Regions from separate parts of the Paenibacillus sp. FSL M7-0134 genome, predicted to be linked through region 2. Evidence: riboswitches for the same ligand, from Rfam matches in the RefSeq annotation. Region 2 holds a riboswitch; each other region holds the start of a gene.

Region 1 (4,882 bases), 180 kb from region 2:
AGATTGAACTGGTCCCGCCACCGGAACTCAAAGCGTGCCTTGGACAAAGCATCATCCCGCTGCTGTGCCCGTGGATGACCCTTCGCCAGATCGGCAGCATGTGCCGCAATTTTGTAGGTAATGACACCCTCACGGACATCATCCTTATTGGGCAGACCCAAATGCTCCTTAGGCGTAACATAACACAGCATGGACGTCCCGAACCAACCGATCATCGCCGCCCCGATGGCTGAGGTAATATGATCATATCCGGGGGCAATATCCGTCGTGAGCGGTCCCAAGGTATAGAAAGGAGCTTCCTTACAAATCTCCATTTGTAAATCCACATTCTCTTTGATTTTATGCATAGGGACATGTCCTGGCCCTTCAATCATGACCTGAACATCATGCTTCCAGGCGATTTGCGTTAGCTCGCCCAACGTTTCCAGCTCTGCAAACTGTGCTTCATCATTCGCATCATAGATGCTACCCGGACGTAGACCATCCCCGAGAGAAAAGGCCACATCATAGGCTTTCATAATTTCGCAGATTTCTTCAAAATGCGTATACAAAAAATTCTCCTGATGGTGCGCAAGGCACCAGGCTGCCATGATCGACCCACCACGGGATACAATTCCCGTCATTCTATTCGCCGTCATCGGTATATACCTCAGCAATACACCCGCATGAATTGTAAAATAGTCCACTCCCTGCTCCGCCTGCTCAATCAGCGTATCGCGATACAGCTCCCACGTCAGCGCTTCTGCTTCGCCGTTCACCTTTTCAAGTGCCTGATACAGCGGTACAGTCCCAATCGGTACAGGAGAATTCCGAATGATCCATTCACGTGTTGTATGGATATTACGGCCTGTGGACAGGTCCATAACTGTATCCGAGCCCCAACGCACAGCCCAGGTCATTTTCTCCACTTCCTCCTCGATGGAGGAGGTAACCGCAGAATTACCAATGTTCGCATTGATCTTCACGTGAAAATGACGCCCAATGACCATTGGCTCACTTTCCGAGTGATTGATATTCGAAGGCAAAATGGCTCGTCCAGCCGCCAACTCCTGCCGTACAAACTCAGGCTCCACCCCTTCGCGGATCGCCGCAAATTCCATTTCAGGCGTAATGATCCCTTGCCGCGCATAATGCATTTGCGTCACTGTACGACCTTGCGAAGCACGAAGCGGACGGTTGGTCACGCCGGGAAATTCAACTGTCTCCCGTTTGGAGCCAGGTTTCAGTCCATTATCCTCCGGTTTGACGGCGCGTCCCTCGTAAGCCTCCACATCGCCCCGTTCCAGGGCCCAAGCTCGCCGTAATGGAGGCAGGCCCTGACGGATATCGACCTGATAGGCTTCGTCGGTCATGGGACCGCTCGTATCGTACACACGCAATGGCTCATGATGCTCCGTGCCCTGCGGCGTATGTGTAGGATGAAGAGCAATTTCCCGCTCTGGCACGGCAATGTCCGGCCGTGAGCCTTGAATATATACCTTACGGCTCCCTGGAAAGGGCGTTACCCCTCTGGCTTGCTCCCCGTTTGTCTTCTCTACCTCAACTTCTTTTGTTCCTACCAATCTTACTTCTGTTGATTTCAATTCTGTTCCTTTTGTTCCTTCTACTTCTGTCGGCTTCATTGTCCATTCCTCCCGTTTCGATGAAATGACACACCGATCCGGAACCATTCCCAGGGTGGCGCTGATCTATGCAAAAAAGCCGGTTCCCTAGGGAACCGGCTAATCTAACGAGGCAGCTATCCAGACAGTACGCATGTGGAATAATCCTATTCCAATGCGCCACTGTAGACAGCAGCCGCGTATACATTTCAATGGCCGATTACTTCCCTACGCTGGTATGATCCAGATCAGGTGCAAAGGGTCCGGAATCTTGCACGATTCCATCTCAGCCCGGCATTACAGGCTCCCCCAGTAACTGTGATACTTCTATTCACATGAGGCGGCTATAACAGATATCCCGCCATCCTTACCAGACTACTTTAAATTTATGGCTTTGGCAACCCTTCTAGGTTCCCTTTACCAAGGAGACGCTCCCCATCAAATCACTTTGCTTGCTTCAACTGTGCTCATTCTTGTTACGGAAGCATAAGTCCCATTTCCTTCGCCGCTTCAATCAAAATCGGAGCAAAGTCATGTAGCGTCTCGGGTGCAAGCCGACTGACCGGACCGGATACAGATAAAGCCGCAGTGACCTGTCCCTTCCGGTTTACAATTGGGGCAGCCACAGCAGCAGCCCCTGGCTCCCGTTCTTCATAGCTGGTCGCATAGCCCTTCTCGCGAATGTCCTGCAGCTGGGCTTTATAGACCTCCGGGTCTACTGAGGACGGCCATTCATCCCCGCTTAGCAGGGCTTCCAGCTCCTGCGGCGGCATAAAGGCTGCCAGCACTTTGCTGGAGGCCCCTACAGCCAGCGGCATACGCGCACCTACAGGCGCAACCCTGCGGATCGCCTGATTGCTCTGCACGGCTTGTATGCGAATACGCATGCTGCCGTCCCGTAAGTACAAGCTGACCGTCTCGCCCAGACGATCACGTAGTCCTTCCATTGCAGGCTGTAACAACACCGCCGGCTCGTCGCTTTGGGACAAGTGCGTGGATAGCTCCCAAATGCGGAAGCCAAGTCGATATTTTTCCGTTTCGGCATTCCGAACGACAAAGCCCCGATCCTCCAACGTAGTCAGCAGCCGATGAACCGTGCTTTTATGTAGACCAATTTTGGAGGCAATCTCCGTCAGGCCAAGATCCGAATCTGCGGTAAAACACAGCAGTATATCAAGTGCACGCTCTACAGCGCGAACGGTTAATTTACGGTCTTCCATCGTGAACCGCTCCTCTTGTATCCATATTCGTTTCACACTATGAAACATGGTTACATAAATTATATAGAATAGTCGCGGCTACTGTAAACCGATGTTTTTGTGACAACCATATTACAGAACGAGAACAAACATCGACAATTCTTTGCATCATTTTTACTTTTCCGGTTCAGGCGTTGACTTTGGATAATCCCCATCATACGATAATAGGTATCTATACGGATCTACACTACTATTTTCAAGTGGAATTATACCTAAATTCTATGAAACGAAGATCAATTTTATATAAGGAGGCTCTTACATGATTTCGACATCCCAGCGCAACGCTCAGCTACAGACCGCTGTTCAGGAGCCGTCCACCCCACTCTTTAATCCCCGTCTGCTGCGGTTCAAGCACGTTGTGATTGCTCTGCTGCTGTCGGTCGTCTTTTTTCTGTTGTTTTGTTTTATTGCCTTGCATGCTTACATCGCATGGGTACTTACGAATCCCACCGTTGCACCACTGTACTCTAATCCGATGCAGGCCAAAAGCATGCCTTATGAGGAAGTCAGCTTCCCTGCCAAGGATGGTAGCCGCATGGTACAAGGCTGGTATATCCCGGCGGATCAATCGCGGAAAACGATTATTTTCAGTCATGGCTATGGGGCTAACCGCGAAGAAAGCTGGATTCCCATGTATGATCTGGCGCATTATGCCCACAGTTTGAACTTTAATGTGGTCATGTTCGATTATGGATTCGCGTCACAAAACAGCAAAGCAGTCGCAACCGGAGGCAAAGCAGAATCCCAACAGCTCCTCGGAGCAATTCAGCTTGCGAAGCAACGCGGCTCGTCGGAGATTATCGTATGGGGCTTCTCCATGGGGGCAGGAACCGCTCTTCAGGCGGGCTTGCAAACCAAGGATGTGGACGCAATGATTTTGGACAGCACCTTCCTGCTGGAGCCAGATACGCTGTACCATAACATTCACAATCAAATTAATCTGCCAAGACATCCGTCTTTGGAAATTCTGGAGTTGCTGTTTCCAGTCTTGAACGGAACCAGCTTGCATCAAATTCCATATCAGGAAGTTAAAAAGGAAAACTATCCGTTCCCGATCATGTTTGTGCATGGTACACAGGATGAAAAAGCTCCTTATCCTATTGCGGAAAAGCTCGCTGCCAATCAAACCAACCCGCTTTCCAGTGTATGGATTGTTAAAAACGGGATACATGAGCTTATTTTCAGAGAGCACCCTCGTGAATATTTGCGACGGGTATCGACGTTTCTAAGCAGTGTACAGGAGCTGGAGGACAAGAAAACCATCGCTGATGCCCACAAACAAACGACTACGAAGTAAATTTTTCGAAGAACTGTATTCTATTCTTCGCCTGGAAGAAGCCTGCCTATGGACACTTAACCCGTGCCGTAGCTGGGCTTCTTTTTCGTTTTCCATGGGTATTCATTGTTTTACGTAACAGATGTGACCGGATTAAGGGAGTTCATAGACATATTCCTGATGAGACAGCGAATATACTGGGTACGTATGCATCCAGGGCAGATCTGCCAGATCCGCCGGATAGCCATAGTAGGATACGGGAGGTAAAAAAACGATGCTGAGTACTTATGGGTCTTTCCTGCCCTTACGTGTGCTGGAGGAAATTCGGCATTGGAAGCAGCAGGAAAGTTGGCATGTGGAAGTGATTAAATCCGCTACCGAGGGATTGGAGCCAACTTATGTACGGTTGCTGGATGATTGGCGGACTGTATTCGAACAGACGGAACGCACCGCCATAGAGTTGCTGGAAGAGCAACGGAGCGCACTCGATCCGGCAGATCAGGCGTGGCATCAGGAATGGAAACAGATGTCGGCTGCTCCACAAGCACATACACACGAATTCACTGAACATTCAAAACAGTCAAGGGGATTAGACGCATCATCATCTGTAAAGATGCCATTGTCAGAGTCAGCCTTAAACTCTCAGCCTGACTCACAAGAATTAAATCGTCGACTGGACGATTTGCTGCAAACCGCAAACCGTCAGTCACAGGAGTATGTACGACAGCTCGGTCTGCTGAGCGAGC
Region 2 (4,882 bases):
ACAGCGGAAAGACTTTTTTCGACCATTCTCATATTTGGCATATGGAGCAAAACCGGGAGCTCGCTGGGCTGTCTTCCCTGTTTATGGAGACAGAGTACCGCGTTATCACGGACGAAGCAAGCGAGGAAGAGGTCATTCGCTGGTGGAACGAGATGACAGAGGATGGTCATGAAGGGATTGTGATCAAGCCGGAACGCTTTTTGATGAAAAATCGGGACAAGATGATTCAGCCTGCAATCAAGGTGAGAGGCCAGAAGTATTTGCACATCATTTACGGTATGGATTATCTTGCCCCTGAGAATTTAAAGCGTCTGAAGCAGCGTCGAACGAACAAAAAGGAGCGTCATGCCCTGATGGAAGGAGCGCTTGGTATGGAAGGCGTGGAACGTTTTGTCCGCAAGGATACGGTGGATCGTATTCATGAATGCGTCCTTGCCGCGCTATCTCTGGAATCGGAGCCGATTGATCCGAGATTGTAGTTTGCGAAGGAGGGATTGAGATGGAAAGGGGTACACCGTTAATTGATATTGGCGTGAACTTGATGCACCGTTCGTTTCATGCGGATCGGGAACAGGTGGTAGAGAGAGCAGCAGCTGTAGGGATTTCACCCCTGATTATTACCGGGACCAGTGTCCGCAGCAGTCGGGAGGCTTCTCAGTATGCAGCACGTTATCCGGGCAAGCTGTATGCGACAGCTGGCGTGCATCCCCATGATGCCAAAGACTGCAGCGCAGATACGATTCAGCAGCTCCGCCAGCTGGCGAGTCAGCCGCAGGTCGTATCCATAGGGGAATGCGGATTGGACTATAACCGTGATTTTTCGCCGCGCGATGTGCAGCGCCGATGGTTTGGGGAGCAAATCCAACTGGCGGGTGAGCTAAATATGCCGTTATTTCTGCATGAACGAGATGCACATGAGGATTTTGTTGCTATGCTGCGGGAATATCAAGGGCTTGTCGATAAAGCAGTGGTGCATTGTTTTACAGGCACGGAACAAGAATTGCATACGTATGTAGAGATGGGACTGTATATCGGGATCACCGGCTGGATTTGCGACGAACGGCGTGGCAAACATCTGCGTGAACTGGTCAGAGATATTCCCTTGGACCGTCTGATGATTGAAACGGATGCTCCATTTTTGACCCCGCGTAATTTGCCCGTGAAGCCCAAAGAAGGGCGTAATGAGTCGATGTATCTCGCTCACATTGCTGCTACGATAGCCGAATGTACAGGCCGAAGCATGATGGAGATCGAAATCGCCACGACGGAGACAGCCAAACGTTTCTTCGGATTATAGGATTGTCAAAGCCATAGATGTGGTATATATTATAGTGAATTAAAAAAGCATTGTCGGGAGCTTGAGAAAGTCAGGCTGAGAGGGTGGCCCTTGCCACTGACCGTGAAATCTGATCTGGGTAATGCCAGCGTAGAGAAACCAAGAACACTATACAGGAATGCCGCTTGTTTCGCGGTTGTCGATAGATACAATGTATGTCCTAGCATTTTACCTTGACCCTGACTTTGGCTTGGTATCAGTGTAGTAGCTTAGACTACTGGTTATATAAGGCATATCGACGAATGATGTTTTGTATGGTGCTTCACCTTTTACTGCGCATAAAGCTTGCCTGGAGATTCAGCTCCAGACAAGCTTTTTTTTATGGCCAAGAGGCCAATTATAAGGATAAGGGGAGCACGCAATAATGAATACTGCTGTAAGAGCGTCCAAAGGGTTGAAGCTGACTGATATTTTGGTCACGATTGTGATCGCTGTTGTGTTCGGGTTAGTCTACAAAATATGGGGACCTGCCTATGATTTGATGAAACCATTCGGTCTACACGCCGAGCAACTGATGTATGGCATGTGGTTTATGGCAGGCACGTTTGCTTATCTCATCATTCGCAAGCCGGGTGTTGCAATTTTGGCAGAGGTGGCAGCGGCAACGGTCAGTGCTTTTTTGGGAAGCGAATGGGGGATGTCCACTTTGTACTATGGCCTGCTGCAAGGCTTGGGAGCGGAGCTGTTTTTTGCAGCTTTTCTGTATCGGAACGCAAACTTGTGGGTTGCTTCGCTAGCTGCGGCCGGGGCGGCTGTCGCTTCTCTAATTTTAGACTTCAGCTACGGGTATATTGATCAGCTTTCGACCTGGAACTATGTTTTGTATATTGGTTTTCGCATGATTGGCAGCATTGTGATTGCCGGGGTATTCGCGTTCTATCTGGCTAGGGCATTGGAGGTAACCGGAGTCACGCGAAGTTTGAGACCCGCAACGGAACAAGATTATAAGGGGCTGGATTGATGAGCCAGGCAACCGAAGATGTGGTGGCTTCGATCACCCGTCTTCGGTTGAAATTCCCCGGTGAGCAGGAGCTGCTTTTTCACAATATGTCTTTGTCTGTCCGCAAGGGGGAAAAGCTGCTGTTGCTGGGACCGAGTGGATGCGGTAAATCAACGCTGCTCCAAGTGTTAAGCGGTCTGATTCCACGCACGATAGAAGTGCCTATGAAATGCGATGCTGCTGTAATCCCAAGTGTCTCAGGTATTGTATTTCAAGATCCTGATACGCAGTTTTGTATGTCATATGCAGACGAGGAACTGGCTTTTGTGTTGGAAAATAATCAGGTTCCTCGTGAGCAGATGCGATCCCGTATTCGCGAGCTGCTGATACAGGTTGGTCTATCAACGGATGATATACACATGCCCATTGGCAGCATGTCACAGGGAATGAAACAGCGGCTGGCGATTGCGTCTGTGCTGGCTATGGAGCCAGAAGTGCTTTTTCTGGATGAGCCCACGGCTTTGTTGGACGAGGAAGGCACTACACAGGTGTGGGATACCATTCGAAACATTTCGGTAGACCAGACACTGGTGATCGTGGAGCATAAAATTAATGAAATTGTCCATGATGTGGACCGGATTGTGGTGCTTTCTGCTCAAGGGGAGATCATTGCGGATGGAAGGGCGGAAGAAGTATTTCATGGGCAGCGGCAGGCATTGTCCGAGTATGGCGTGTGGTACCCGGGAGTATGGAGTGAATCGTCTTCGCCGCGTTGGAGTGAATCAGTGACACAGCAGAATGGTACGGGGAATGGTACAGGGATTGATTTGCTGGAGCTGGAACATTTTAGTGGCCTCCGCGGTTTAAGTTCAGTGATTTATGTGGAGCATGCGCAGGTGAAGCCTGGCGACTGGATTGGCGTGGTCGGTGAAAACGGGGCTGGCAAAAGCTCACTGCTGCTCTCCATGATGCGCTTACTTCGCACACAGGGACGTTATAGCGTGCGCGGAATTGAGGCAGGCAGTACGGAACAACTGGCAGAGCGTATCGGGTTCGCGTTTCAAAATCCCGAGCTGCAATTCGTAGCACACACCGTACGAAAGGAACTAGAGTATTCGTTACCCAAGAGCTTGTTCACCGTTGAACAGTGCCGGGAACGGGTCGATCGGATGCTCGTACAGTTCGGACTGGAGCGGCTGGACGAGCGTCATCCGTATCAGCTTTCATTGGGCCAAAAAAGGCGGTTGAGTATTGCTACGGCTATGATCCGTGAGCCGGAAGTGCTGCTGCTGGATGAACCGACTTTTGGGCAGGATGCGCGTAATACCTTTGTCATGCTGGATATGTTGGAGCAGCTGAGAGCGGCAGGCACGGCCATTGTGATGGTCACGCATGACCCAGAAATTGTCCATCGATATTGTACCGATATATGGCGGATTCAGAAAGGGGAACTACAGTATGAACCTGTCCTTTCCCCATCATAAAACATGGCTGCATCGTGTGAATCCGGGCCTAAAGCTCGTTATGTTTTCCATACTGTTTGTGGTCGTTATAGTCATTCATGATCCGAATGTCATGTTTAATGTTGCGTGTGCTATGTTGCTGCTGCTTGTCTGGTCAGGCCATCCATGGAAGCGGCTGCTGCTGTATGGATCTCCCTTTATATTGGTGTTTATTTCAACCTCAACGGGCATGATGATGTTCGGCAAAGGGGTGACGACCTGGTGGACATGGGGCCTGATCCATATTACGCAGGAAAGCTTTTATCGGGGTATACATCTGGGCTTTCGTGCGCTGAGTATGGCGGCGGTAGGGTTGCTGTTTGGTTTAACGACTCGTCCAGTGGACCTTTTTTATTCACTGATGCAGCAATGGAGGCTCTCTCCGAAGTATGCGTATAGCTTTTTGGCAGCCATGCGGTTGATGCCCATGATGGTGGAGGAATTCCAGGCATTGAGACAAGCCCATCGTATTCGAGGTTTACATCAGCATGTGTCCAAATGGAATATGTATGCCACGCTTCGCAGGTATGCAATTCCGCTGCTCGCTCAAAGTATCCGGCGTGCACAGCGAATTGCTATTGCCATGGAAGCCAAGGGTTTTACTAATGAAACCAAACGCACGTATTATTATGCGATTGGCTATTCGGCTGTAGATATTGTGTTCATATTCTATTTTGTCATAATGCTTACGCTGGCTTGGGGACTCGGTATCTGCTTTCCTTACGTGGGGGTGTGGGATGTACGTTAATTGTTGTCAAAAGGCTTTGCCCGTTTTCTGCTCTGTGGTATATTAATGCAATGGGAATTGACGGCTCGTACAGACCCGCCTGGGCTGGCGGGCTTATTACATTTTCCCTGAGAAATGGATCATCAGGAGGCCAGGTTTCATGATTACGCTGCATCAGGTAAGCAAGCATTATACCACCTCAAGCGGCCAATTTCATGCGGTTCAATCCGTGTCCCTTCAAGTGGAGGAGGGGGAAATTCACGGTATCATAGGTGCCAGCGGTGCCGGTAAGTCTACGTTGCTCCGGTTGATGAATGTATTGGAAAGGCCGGATGAGGGAAACGTGGTTGTAAACGGGGAAGATTTGACTCGCATGC
Region 3 (4,882 bases), on a different contig from region 2:
ATATATGGTTATTTTGTCATAGATAAATAGAAGAATAAAACAGATTCGCACGTCCATACTATGGACAACATGTCATCTTGAAAATTTTGCAAAAATCCGATAAGCGACTTTCAATGAACAAGATATAGATCGAAATGGTTTAGTTCGTCTATATCTTGCACTTCGGAGCGACTGGAATCGAATTTTGTGAAATCCTTACAATATGTAAATGAAGAGAAGGAAGGTCTTTCTATGGAAGCATTTTATGTCAATCGCGATGGGTCATTATCTACTCCATTACGGGGAAAGGATGTGTTGGCAAATCCCCTTTTGAACAAAGGTGTCGCTTTTACAGAAGAAGAACGCAAGGAGCTGGGTTTGGAAGGAATCCTTCCTCCAACCGTCCTTTCATTGGAGAAACAGAGCGTACGGGCATATCAGCAGTTTCTGGCACAACCCACCATGCTGCGAAAAAATGCTTCTCTCAACGACCTTCACAACCGAAATGTCGTACTCTACTACCGGCTGCTAACCGATCATTTGAGTGAAATGCTGCCCGTAGTCTACACGCCGACCGTAGGAACCGCGATTCAAGAATATAGTCACGAGTACAACCGCCCTGGAGGCATATATTTGTCGATAGATAACCCGAACGGTATTGGACAAGCATTCCATAATTCTGGTTTGAGTGGCCATGATGTGGATCTGATCGTCGTGACAGATTCCGAAAGTATTTTAGGGATTGGTGACTGGGGCGTCGGGGGGATTAACATTGCTATCGGCAAGCTTGCAGTGTATACGGCTGCGGCAGGCATTCATCCTGGGCGGGTGCTGCCAATTGTACTGGATGTAGGCACGAATAATGAAAAGCTGCTGAATGATCCACTGTACATCGGAAACCGCCATAAACGAGTTCGCGGAGAAGCCTATAACCAGTTTATTGATACTTTTATCAGCAAAACGTTAGCGCAATTCCCGAAGGCGCTTTTACATTGGGAAGATGTGGGTAGCGTTAATGCGCGCCATATTATAGGAAAATACGGTCAAAGCATACTCACCTTCAACGATGATATACAAGGTACAGGAGCAGTGACCCTGGCTGCGATTCTTTCGGCGGTGGGTGTCACCAAGACTCCGCTGCGTGAACAAAAAATACTTGTTTTCGGCCCAGGGGCTGCAGGGATCGGTAACGCTGATCAAATTCGGGGCGCTATGATCGAGGATGGCCTTTCCGTAGATGATTCATTCAAGTCCTTTTGGGCCTTTGATTATCGCGGGCTGTTAACGGAAGATATGGAAGACGTATTGGAGTATCAGAAACCGTATGTGCGCAAAAAGGATGAAGTCAGCTCATGGACCCGGTCGGGTGACGGCAAAATACCGCTACTGGAGGTCATCCGTCAGGTGAAGCCTACGATATTGATTGGAACTTCCGGTGTAGCAGGTGCCTTTTCTGAAGAGATCATCAAGGAGATGGCAAAGCATGTAGAACGCCCGATCATTATGCCCATGTCCAATCCTACAAACCTTGCAGAAGCAGTACCCGAGGATTTGATCCGGTGGACAGATGGCAGAGCACTGATCGCAACCGGAAGTCCTTTTGAGCCCGTTACCTATAACGATACAAATTTTGAGATTGGACAGGCGAACAATGCCTTTGTTTTTCCGGGACTGGGTCTGGGTGCGATTGTGGTTAAAGCCAAAAGGATTACCCCTGCGATGTTTACAGCGGCAGCAGTTGCTGTTGCCAATGGTGTAGATTCGAATACGCCTGGCGGTGCGCTACTCCCTCATATCCGAAAATTACGCGAAGTTTCGTACGCTGTTGCGATTGCGGTTGCAAAAGCCGCGATTCAGGATCAGGTAGCGCAGGCGCACATTTCAGATGTGGAACAAGCTATACAAGATGCAATGTGGAAACCGAAATATGCCAAGGTCAAAGCAGTGGAAAGTGTAATTCATCACCCTCACTAAGCCCAAAACACCTAACTAGAGGAAATTTAATATTTTGTACACTATGTTTGACATAGCATATGAACGAATGTACAGTAATAGTCAAAAGAATAGAAGTCCACTAGGGGAGCCACTATGGCTGAGACAAGAGCGTATCTTGGACCCTTTGAACCTGATCTAGTTCGTACTAGCGTAGGAAAGTGGAGCCTTCGTATATAAGGTTTCAAGCGTTTTTTGCGTATTGGGCCTATTGTTGAAGCCGCTCCATTTTTCCGGGGCGGCTTTTTAGCGTTGTTCCGGAATTATATTCTTACAGGACTTCTTGCTCTTCAATTTAATGGAGGTGGGGAAATTGAGTTTTACACAAGAACTCCGTCGGCAGGCGGACGGCATTTTTCAAGCGATTTTTGAGCATCCCTTTGTGAGAGGTATTGCTGAAGGAAGTTTGACAAGGGGACAGCTGATTCACTATGTAAAACAGGACTTTGAATATTTGAACGCCTACATGCGGATATACGGCATCGCAATCTCCAAATGCACGAATCGGGAGGACATGGCTGTATTTAATGAACAAATCTCTTTTATTCTCCACAGCGAGGTTCATCCGCATCAAAATTTCTGTGCTGTCGCAGGGGTGAGCTATGAAGAGTTGCAGGGATATCCGCTCGCTCCGTCGGCTCATCACTATATCCGTCACATGCTGACGGTTGCGCATGAGGGCAGCCTGGGCGAGATCTTGGCTGTGCTGCTGCCATGTATGTGGACGTATGCCGAGATTGGTCGCAGGCTGCTGGATGAAGTAAAGCCGGATGAGTCTCATCCGTTCTATGAATGGATGGGCTTCTATGGAGACCAGCTTGATGATACAACACTCAAGTTCCGAGAACGTGTAGATGCTTGGGCGGAAGGCGCAACGGCTGCTGAGCGAGAGCGGATGATTGAGCATTTTATACTGAGCTGCCAGCTGGAATATAAGTTCTGGGACATGGCCTATAAGCAGGAAGAATGGCCGGTCCAGATACAGGCAGCGGTCTTGGAATAGTCAGCTTGGCAATTCGATGCGTGAAGTACAGTTAATGCCCTGTTGAACCACCAACTATAGAGAGGATAATCATTATGAGTACATGGGAAAAAAGTTATTCGGATCTCCTGACGAAGGTACAAAACAGCAAACCCCTCGTTCACAATATGACCAATGTGGTAGTCACTAACTTTACGGCCAACGGCCTGTATGCATTGGGCGCCTCCCCGGTGATGGCCTATGCACCCGAGGAAGTAGCAGACATGGCAAAAATAGCGGGAGCCGTCGTGTTAAACATCGGTACGCTGAACCGCGAACTGGTGGATGCCATGATCATTGCTGGACAATCGGCGAATGCACACGGTGTTCCGGTCCTGCTAGATCCGGTCGGTGCGGGAGCAACGAGCTTTAGAACTGAGTCGGCACTGCGAATCCTGAGAAAAGTCAAAATCTCATTGGTGCGGGGCAATGCAGCCGAAGTCGCGCATCTTGTTGGAGAAGCGCGTGAGATTAAAGGCGTAGATGCTGGTGACAGTGCTGACAGCGGAAATGTCGATCTGGCAATTCGGGCTGCTCGAACGCTCAATACAATGGTTGTCATTACTGGAAAAGAGGACGTCATCACCGATGGGGCCGAAGTACGAATGATTAGCGGTGGAGACGCGCTGCTCACGAAGGTAACCGGAGCAGGCTGCCTGCTGACCTCTGTGTTAGGTGCCTTTGCAGCTGTTGAACCCAACCTGCTGCTCGCAGGTACAGCAGGCTTGGCATTTTACGGTGCAGCAGCTTCCCGAGCCGCAGCACGTACCGCAGAGCTGGGGCCCGGCAGCTTCCAGATTGCCTTTCTCGACGAGCTCGCCAAACTACATACAGGTTCGCTAGAGGGGCATGTCACTGTCCGTGAAGCCGGAACAACCACAGCAGGTGGTGCGCGATGACAGACGTTCGTGTACCCAGAGCGCTGACGATTGCCGGTTCGGACAGTGGCGGCGGGGCCGGAATTCAAGCCGATCTCAAAACCTTTCAGGAGCTTGGCGTTTACGGCATGTCGGCTATTACGGCCATTACCGTACAGAATACTTTAGGGGTCCACGGCGTATATCCGCTGCCACAGGAAGCAACAGCGGAACAGATCGAAGCTGTAGGATTAGACCTTGGAGTGGATGCCCTGAAGACTGGCATGCTGTTTAATGCGGGCATCATCCGTCTTGTGAGCAAGCAGATTCGAAAGTTCGGCTGGAAAAAGGTTGTCGTCGATCCCGTGATGATTGCCAAGGGAGGCGCAAAGCTGCTGCAGCCAGAAGCGATGCAGGCTCTGAAGGACGACCTGCTCCCCTTGGCCCTGGTCGTTACACCGAATATCCCGGAGGCGGAAGCCCTGACAGGGATCAGTATCCATACGATGGAGGATCGCCGCGAGGCTGCGAGACATATTAGCAGTATGGGATCAAAATTCGTTGTGATCAAGGGTGGCCACGCTGACGAGAGCGAGAGCAGCGAACAGATTGTGGACCTGCTCTTTGACGGAACCGCCTTTACAGAGCTGAGCGGCAAGCGAGTACGGACTGTTCATACACACGGAACAGGATGCACCTTCTCAGCAGCGATTACCGCGGAATTAGGGAAAGGGATGTCTGTACCGGAGGCTATCTCGAATGGCAAAGCCTTCATCCAGGCAGCGATTGAGGAACCTTTGCAGCTTGGACAAGGACATGGACCCACCAATCATTGGGCCTACCGACGTCGTCAGGAGGTGCTGCTATGAGCGGTAGAATGTTGTCAGAGGTGGTGCGCCGCCAGCTACAGATGTACCTGGTGCTTGGAAGCGTGAATTGCCTCGCGGAACCAGGCTGGGTCGTGCAAGAGGCTCTGGCTGGCGGCGCAACCATGGTCCAGTTCCGGGAAAAGGGTCTCGGCGCGTTAACGGGC
Region 4 (4,882 bases), on a different contig from region 2:
CACCTTAATCATATCGCACAAGCCGGAGGCTTTTGCCAATTGGGCAATACGAATGGCCTCCTCTGCTGTTGTAGCCCCTGCTGTGTTGGGAAGAAGTGTATATCGGCTCAAATCCAGCATATCGAGAAAATGCTGCTTATCCCGTTCCTCCAAGTTCAATCTCCGTACAGCAAACGTCAATATTTCCGTCTCAGCAGCCTCTACGGCTTGGGATTGGATATCCAGATCAGTGAATTTTCCTGTTCCCAACAACAACCTTGAGGTAAAAGATGCTTTTCCAATGGTTAACATGATCAACCGCCTCCCACAAAATGTACAATCTCTAGGCAATCTCCATCCTTCAGTACTGCTTCATCATGATCTTCACGGGTCAATATACGCCGATTCAGCTCTACCACTACAGTTTTCACCTTTACATCAAGCTCATGTAGCAATTGATCCACATGAGTGATTCGATTAGAAAAGGTCAGGCTCTGGCCGTTAATCGTCAGCTTCATAAGCTTTCCTCCTTGAGGAGCTCAGAAGAAAATCTACTTATCCCAAGTTCAGCTGCACCAGCCCCATTAAGCATAGCTGCCAGCGCACGCCCGGTAGCATCACTCAGCAGGACACCGTTGCGATAATGCCCGACGGCAGCATATACGCCCTCGACCCCAGGGACAGTGCCTATAAAAGGATGACCTGATGCGGCCTGCGGACGTAAGCCCGCCCAAGTGCGTATAAAAGAAGCTTCACGGACGCGCGGCAGCCAAGCAGAGGCACGTGCCAGCAACCCCTCCAAGCCTCCTACGGTCACCTCTTCGTCATATTGATGCGGAAGGCTCGTTGCCCCAATCCAAAGCTCGTTATTCTGTTTAGGCACGAGGTAAATATCATCAGCATAAATGGTGTATTCTAACGGGTGATCCTTCAAGGAGACCGCTACCGCTTCGCCCTTGACCGGATAAAGTGGATATTCAAATCCAACCTGCGCTAGCAATTTCATGCTATCCAAGCCTCCAGCAATAATGACCTGATCGCAGGAAAAAAAGCCACTATGTGTTCGAACACCGCAAACTCGACCATTCTGTATGACCAGTTGCTCTGCCTGTGTACCAGACCATACCGTTGCCCCCAGCACCGCAGCAGCACCTGCATAAGCACGGCAAAGCTGGACAGGAGCCACTTGTGTCTCCTTTGAACGATATATTGCCCCGATCGCTTGTTCATCCAAACCTGGAATTCGTCGGGCCAATTCCCTCGCATCCCACCAGATAGGACAATCATCCTCTCGCGTTTTAGCAGCTTTCCAGCGTTTTTGGCCTTCAGTTTCCGTACGGAAAGGGGTCACAAATCCTTCTGTACGGAATTCCACCGAAATACCCGACAAACGCTCCAGATCACAGACAAGCTCAGGGAATGCGTCTCGACTTATGCGAGCAAATCGTGCCAGCTCAGAGTCGGTGAACTCTTCACTTTCCGCTGCCAGCATTCCAACCGCTGCTCCTGAGGCTCCCTCACCCGGGATCAATCGTTCCAGCAAGATCGTACTTCTTCCCTCCTTGGCCACATGATAAGCAATGGAACTGCCGATGACACCTCCACCTATGACCAAGCATTCAGCGTGTCCTATCGCTCTTGCCTCTGTGTGTATCTTTGGCATTTGTTTCGTGTCTCCTCTCCATAAACCATTCTGCTTTCAGCTTGCCTCTACTCTCGTTTTCTCGCTACAGGCTGTGAACTACAAGATCTGCCATTCGCCTATATTCCATCGCAGCTGCAACGGGCGACTCAGCCTTCCATATACCAGACATCACCGCAATTCCGCTTGCTCCGGCCCTATAAAGCTCCGGGATATGGTGCGGTTGTATGCCGCCCAGCGCGATCACCGGAATGTTCGACAGCCTGCAAATATGTTCAAGCTGAGCTAAACCCCGCGGTACAATACCGGGCTTACAATGGGTCTCATATACGTGACCATAAAGTACATAGTCCGCTCCTGCCCGCTCGGCAGTCTGCGCCTCCTCCAAGGAATGCACAGATACTCCACAGCGTGTACCCTTTGGAAGCAGGCTTTTCACATCCGCTACAGGTAATCCATTAGCTGGTAGCTGGACGGCTCCAACCAAAGTAAGTAAAGCTACATCCACACGATCATTTACTACAATTTGTTGCAAAGAAACTCCCTGCTCCACCATGCTGCGAGTCAAAGAAAGCAATGCAGAGGCACCATTCTGTTTTAAACGCGCGTGTACATAATGAACATACGGACAAATCACAGCAGCCACTTGGGCTGCTTGTGCAAAAGTGCCCTTTTCCATCGAAATTGCGTGTAATTCGATTTTGTCTTCACCTCACATTGGACTAATGGATCTAAGCTTAGTCAGCCACGTCTACCAGCAGTAATGAAAGGGGATTGTATGTGAATCGTCTACGGAAGCTCGAACAACTTAAAGTGAACGAAACGCAAAAAAACCACTTCCCCAAGGAAGTGGTTTAACGAACGTCCAATAATCGAACGGACAATGATATCCGTATACGTGTATCGTCCCACGCACAAACAAAAATAAGATGGTGTTGCCTTGTTTGTACGGCGCTCACTTCCCTACGCTGGCATAACCCAGATCAGGTGCAAAGGGTCCGAAATCCATTTATTCCGTCTCAGCCGCATGGGCGGCTCCCCTAGTGTGACTATTTTATTGTATAAGCTAAAGATAGCTTAGCATATTTTCCTAATTCTGCAAACCCCACTTCGTGTGAAATATGCAGAATTGGATTTAGTTGATGTTAGTTAACTTTACTTGACCACTCTTCCACATTCCACGTTTTGGTTACCCAATCCTCGTAAAAGTCCGGTTCGTGAGATACAAGCAATACGGTCCCTTTGTATTCCTTCAAGGCACGTTTCAGCTCATCCTTAGCTTTAACATCCAAGTGGTTGGTAGGCTCATCGAACAGTACCCAGTTGCTTTCACGCATTAACAGTTTGCAAAGACGGACTTTAGCCTGTTCTCCACCACTGAGCGCAGATAGCGGACGCGTGATATGCTCATTCTTTAAACCGCAACGCGCCAAATGCGCTCGTACTTCATGCTGGTTCAAATGTGGGAATTCATTCCACACATCGTCAATCGGTGTAATTTTCTCCGCCTTTACTTCCTGCTCAAAATAAGCGGGCTGCAAAAAATCACCTTGATAGGTTTTTCCACTGATTGGCGGTATTTTTCCCAATATGGTTTTGAGCAATGTCGATTTACCGACACCGTTGTAGCCAACAATAGCAATCTTTTCGCCACGTTCAATCGTCATGGACATTTTAGGCAAAAGGGCATGCGTATAACCAATCTCAAAATCAATACCCTCAAATACCGTCTTTCCGCTTGCACGTGCTTCTTTGAATTGAAAGGTTGGCTTCGCAGCTTCTTCAGGCTTATCTATACGTTCGATCCGATCAAGTTGCTTTTCACGGCTCTTTGCTCGGCCTGATGTAGAGGCACGCGCTTTATTACGCTGAATAAAATCTTCCTGTTTCTTAATAAAGTCCTGTTGCTTCTCATAAGCATCAATATGCTGAGCTTTGTTCAGATCCGCCATTTCAAGAAACTTTTCATAGTTAGCTGAATAACGGGTCATCTTGGCAAATTCAAGATGGTAAATAACATTAACGACCTGGTTCATAAACTCAGTATCATGTGAAATAAGAATAAAAGCATAGGGATAATCCTTCAAATAGCGCGTAAGCCATTCAATATGCTCTACATCCAAATAGTTGGTAGGCTCATCCAGCAGCAGGACATTTGGCTTTTCCAACAGCAACTTAGCAAGAAGCACCTTTGTCCGTTGCCCACCGCTAAGTGCAGATACATCCCGATCCAGTCCTATGGCCGACAGACCTAGTCCATTCGCCATTTCTTCAACCTTCACATCAATGAGGTAAAAATCCCCCATATCCAGTTGCTCCTGAATTTCACCCATCTGTTCCAGCAGCACTTCCAACTCTTCAGGAGAAGCATCCCCCATCTTGTCAGTAATCTGCATCATTTCCTTTTCCAATTCCAACAGAGGAAGAAAAGCGTCTTTCAAAACATCACGTACCGTTTTGCCCGGTGTCAGCTTGGTATGCTGATCCAGATAGCCGTAACGTACACGTGGAGTCCATTCCACTTTACCCTCATCCTTAAGCAATTTTCCAGTCAGAATGTTCATGAGTGTCGATTTACCGACACCGTTAGCTCCTACCAAACCTACACGTTCCCCCGCAAGCAATCGAAAGGAAACATTTTTAAATAATGCGCGGTCCCCAAAGTTGTGAGATACATTTTCTACAGTCAATAAACTCATAAGCTGTTTTTGGCTCCTTATTGTCATCGGCGCTGCCGACTGTTCTTATTTCATATGCATTTCGTTTCTTTCAAAGCTTTATTGTAGCACATTCTGCAACCATATCGGAATATGGAAAACAGCGATTTTTAAGGTTTTTGATATGGATCTGCCTAAAAAAAGAAAAACCACCCATGAAGGTGATTATTTTAAGCCATTATAACATTTGTACTCAAAGTATCCCGCAGCTGCTGCAGATTTTTCATCCGCAAAACGTTCACTCGCTTTAAAGGGAGCTGGACATGAATCTCTATAAAAATATTTCATCCCAGTATCTGGTTCTATGCCGCCTATAATGTCTTGCTTTCTAACGACTCTCCCACCACCAAATCCATAGTTATTGTAATACCTGTCTCCGACCGGAATGCCTTGGATAAACGCGATCAGACCCACATCATCTACTGTGTTGTACCACTCCTCTTGCGGAATGAGCGGTAGCGTGAACGTATAAGTTATGCCGTTACGTGCAGCTTTTTCGTTATGGACATTAATAATTCGCGCCAGGTCCTCTTGGACGCTGCGA

Evidence for each region. Region 2 has a riboswitch for thiamine pyrophosphate ahead of NSQ58_RS18415 (ECF transporter S component). Riboswitches for the same ligand answer to the same signal wherever they lie in the genome.
Region 1: it holds a riboswitch for thiamine pyrophosphate, as region 2 does, so the genes downstream of both, thiC (phosphomethylpyrimidine synthase ThiC) here and NSQ58_RS18415 (ECF transporter S component) in region 2, are expected to answer to the same signal.
Region 3: it holds a riboswitch for thiamine pyrophosphate, as region 2 does, so the genes downstream of both, tenA (thiaminase II) here and NSQ58_RS18415 (ECF transporter S component) in region 2, are expected to answer to the same signal.
Region 4: it holds a riboswitch for thiamine pyrophosphate, as region 2 does, so the genes downstream of both, NSQ58_RS14595 (thiamine phosphate synthase) here and NSQ58_RS18415 (ECF transporter S component) in region 2, are expected to answer to the same signal.

Annotation. Positions count from the first base shown of each region.
Region 1 covers NZ_JBBOXV010000002.1:403,438-408,319, reverse strand. Annotated here, with positions in the region: gene thiC (phosphomethylpyrimidine synthase ThiC) at 1-1,622, opposite strand, end outside; TPP riboswitch at 1,810-1,922, opposite strand; gene NSQ58_RS17550 (IclR family transcriptional regulator) at 2,078-2,821, opposite strand; gene NSQ58_RS17545 (alpha/beta hydrolase) at 3,120-4,157, shown strand; gene NSQ58_RS17540 (Fe-Mn family superoxide dismutase) at 4,411-4,882, shown strand, end outside.
Region 2 covers NZ_JBBOXV010000002.1:585,987-590,868, forward strand. Annotated here, with positions in the region: gene NSQ58_RS18405 (polynucleotide kinase-phosphatase) at 1-479, shown strand, start outside; gene NSQ58_RS18410 (TatD family hydrolase) at 500-1,297, shown strand; TPP riboswitch at 1,342-1,451, shown strand; gene NSQ58_RS18415 (ECF transporter S component) at 1,701-2,297, shown strand; gene NSQ58_RS18420 (ABC transporter ATP-binding protein) at 2,297-3,760, shown strand; gene NSQ58_RS18425 (energy-coupling factor transporter transmembrane component T family protein) at 3,735-4,526, shown strand; gene NSQ58_RS18430 (methionine ABC transporter ATP-binding protein) at 4,666-4,882, shown strand, end outside.
Region 3 covers NZ_JBBOXV010000001.1:1,834,076-1,838,957, reverse strand. Annotated here, with positions in the region: gene NSQ58_RS08250 (NAD-dependent malic enzyme) at 232-1,953, shown strand; TPP riboswitch at 2,046-2,148, shown strand; gene tenA (thiaminase II) at 2,285-2,974, shown strand; gene thiM (hydroxyethylthiazole kinase) at 3,049-3,891, shown strand; gene thiD (bifunctional hydroxymethylpyrimidine kinase/phosphomethylpyrimidine kinase) at 3,888-4,718, shown strand; gene thiE (thiamine phosphate synthase) at 4,715-4,882, shown strand, end outside.
Region 4 covers NZ_JBBOXV010000001.1:3,236,012-3,240,893, reverse strand. Annotated here, with positions in the region: gene NSQ58_RS14610 (thiazole synthase) at 1-291, opposite strand, end outside; gene thiS (sulfur carrier protein ThiS) at 294-497, opposite strand; gene thiO (glycine oxidase ThiO) at 494-1,642, opposite strand; gene NSQ58_RS14595 (thiamine phosphate synthase) at 1,707-2,300, opposite strand; TPP riboswitch at 2,565-2,673, opposite strand; gene NSQ58_RS14590 (ABC-F family ATP-binding cassette domain-containing protein) at 2,767-4,320, opposite strand; gene NSQ58_RS14585 (hypothetical protein) at 4,504-4,882, opposite strand, start outside.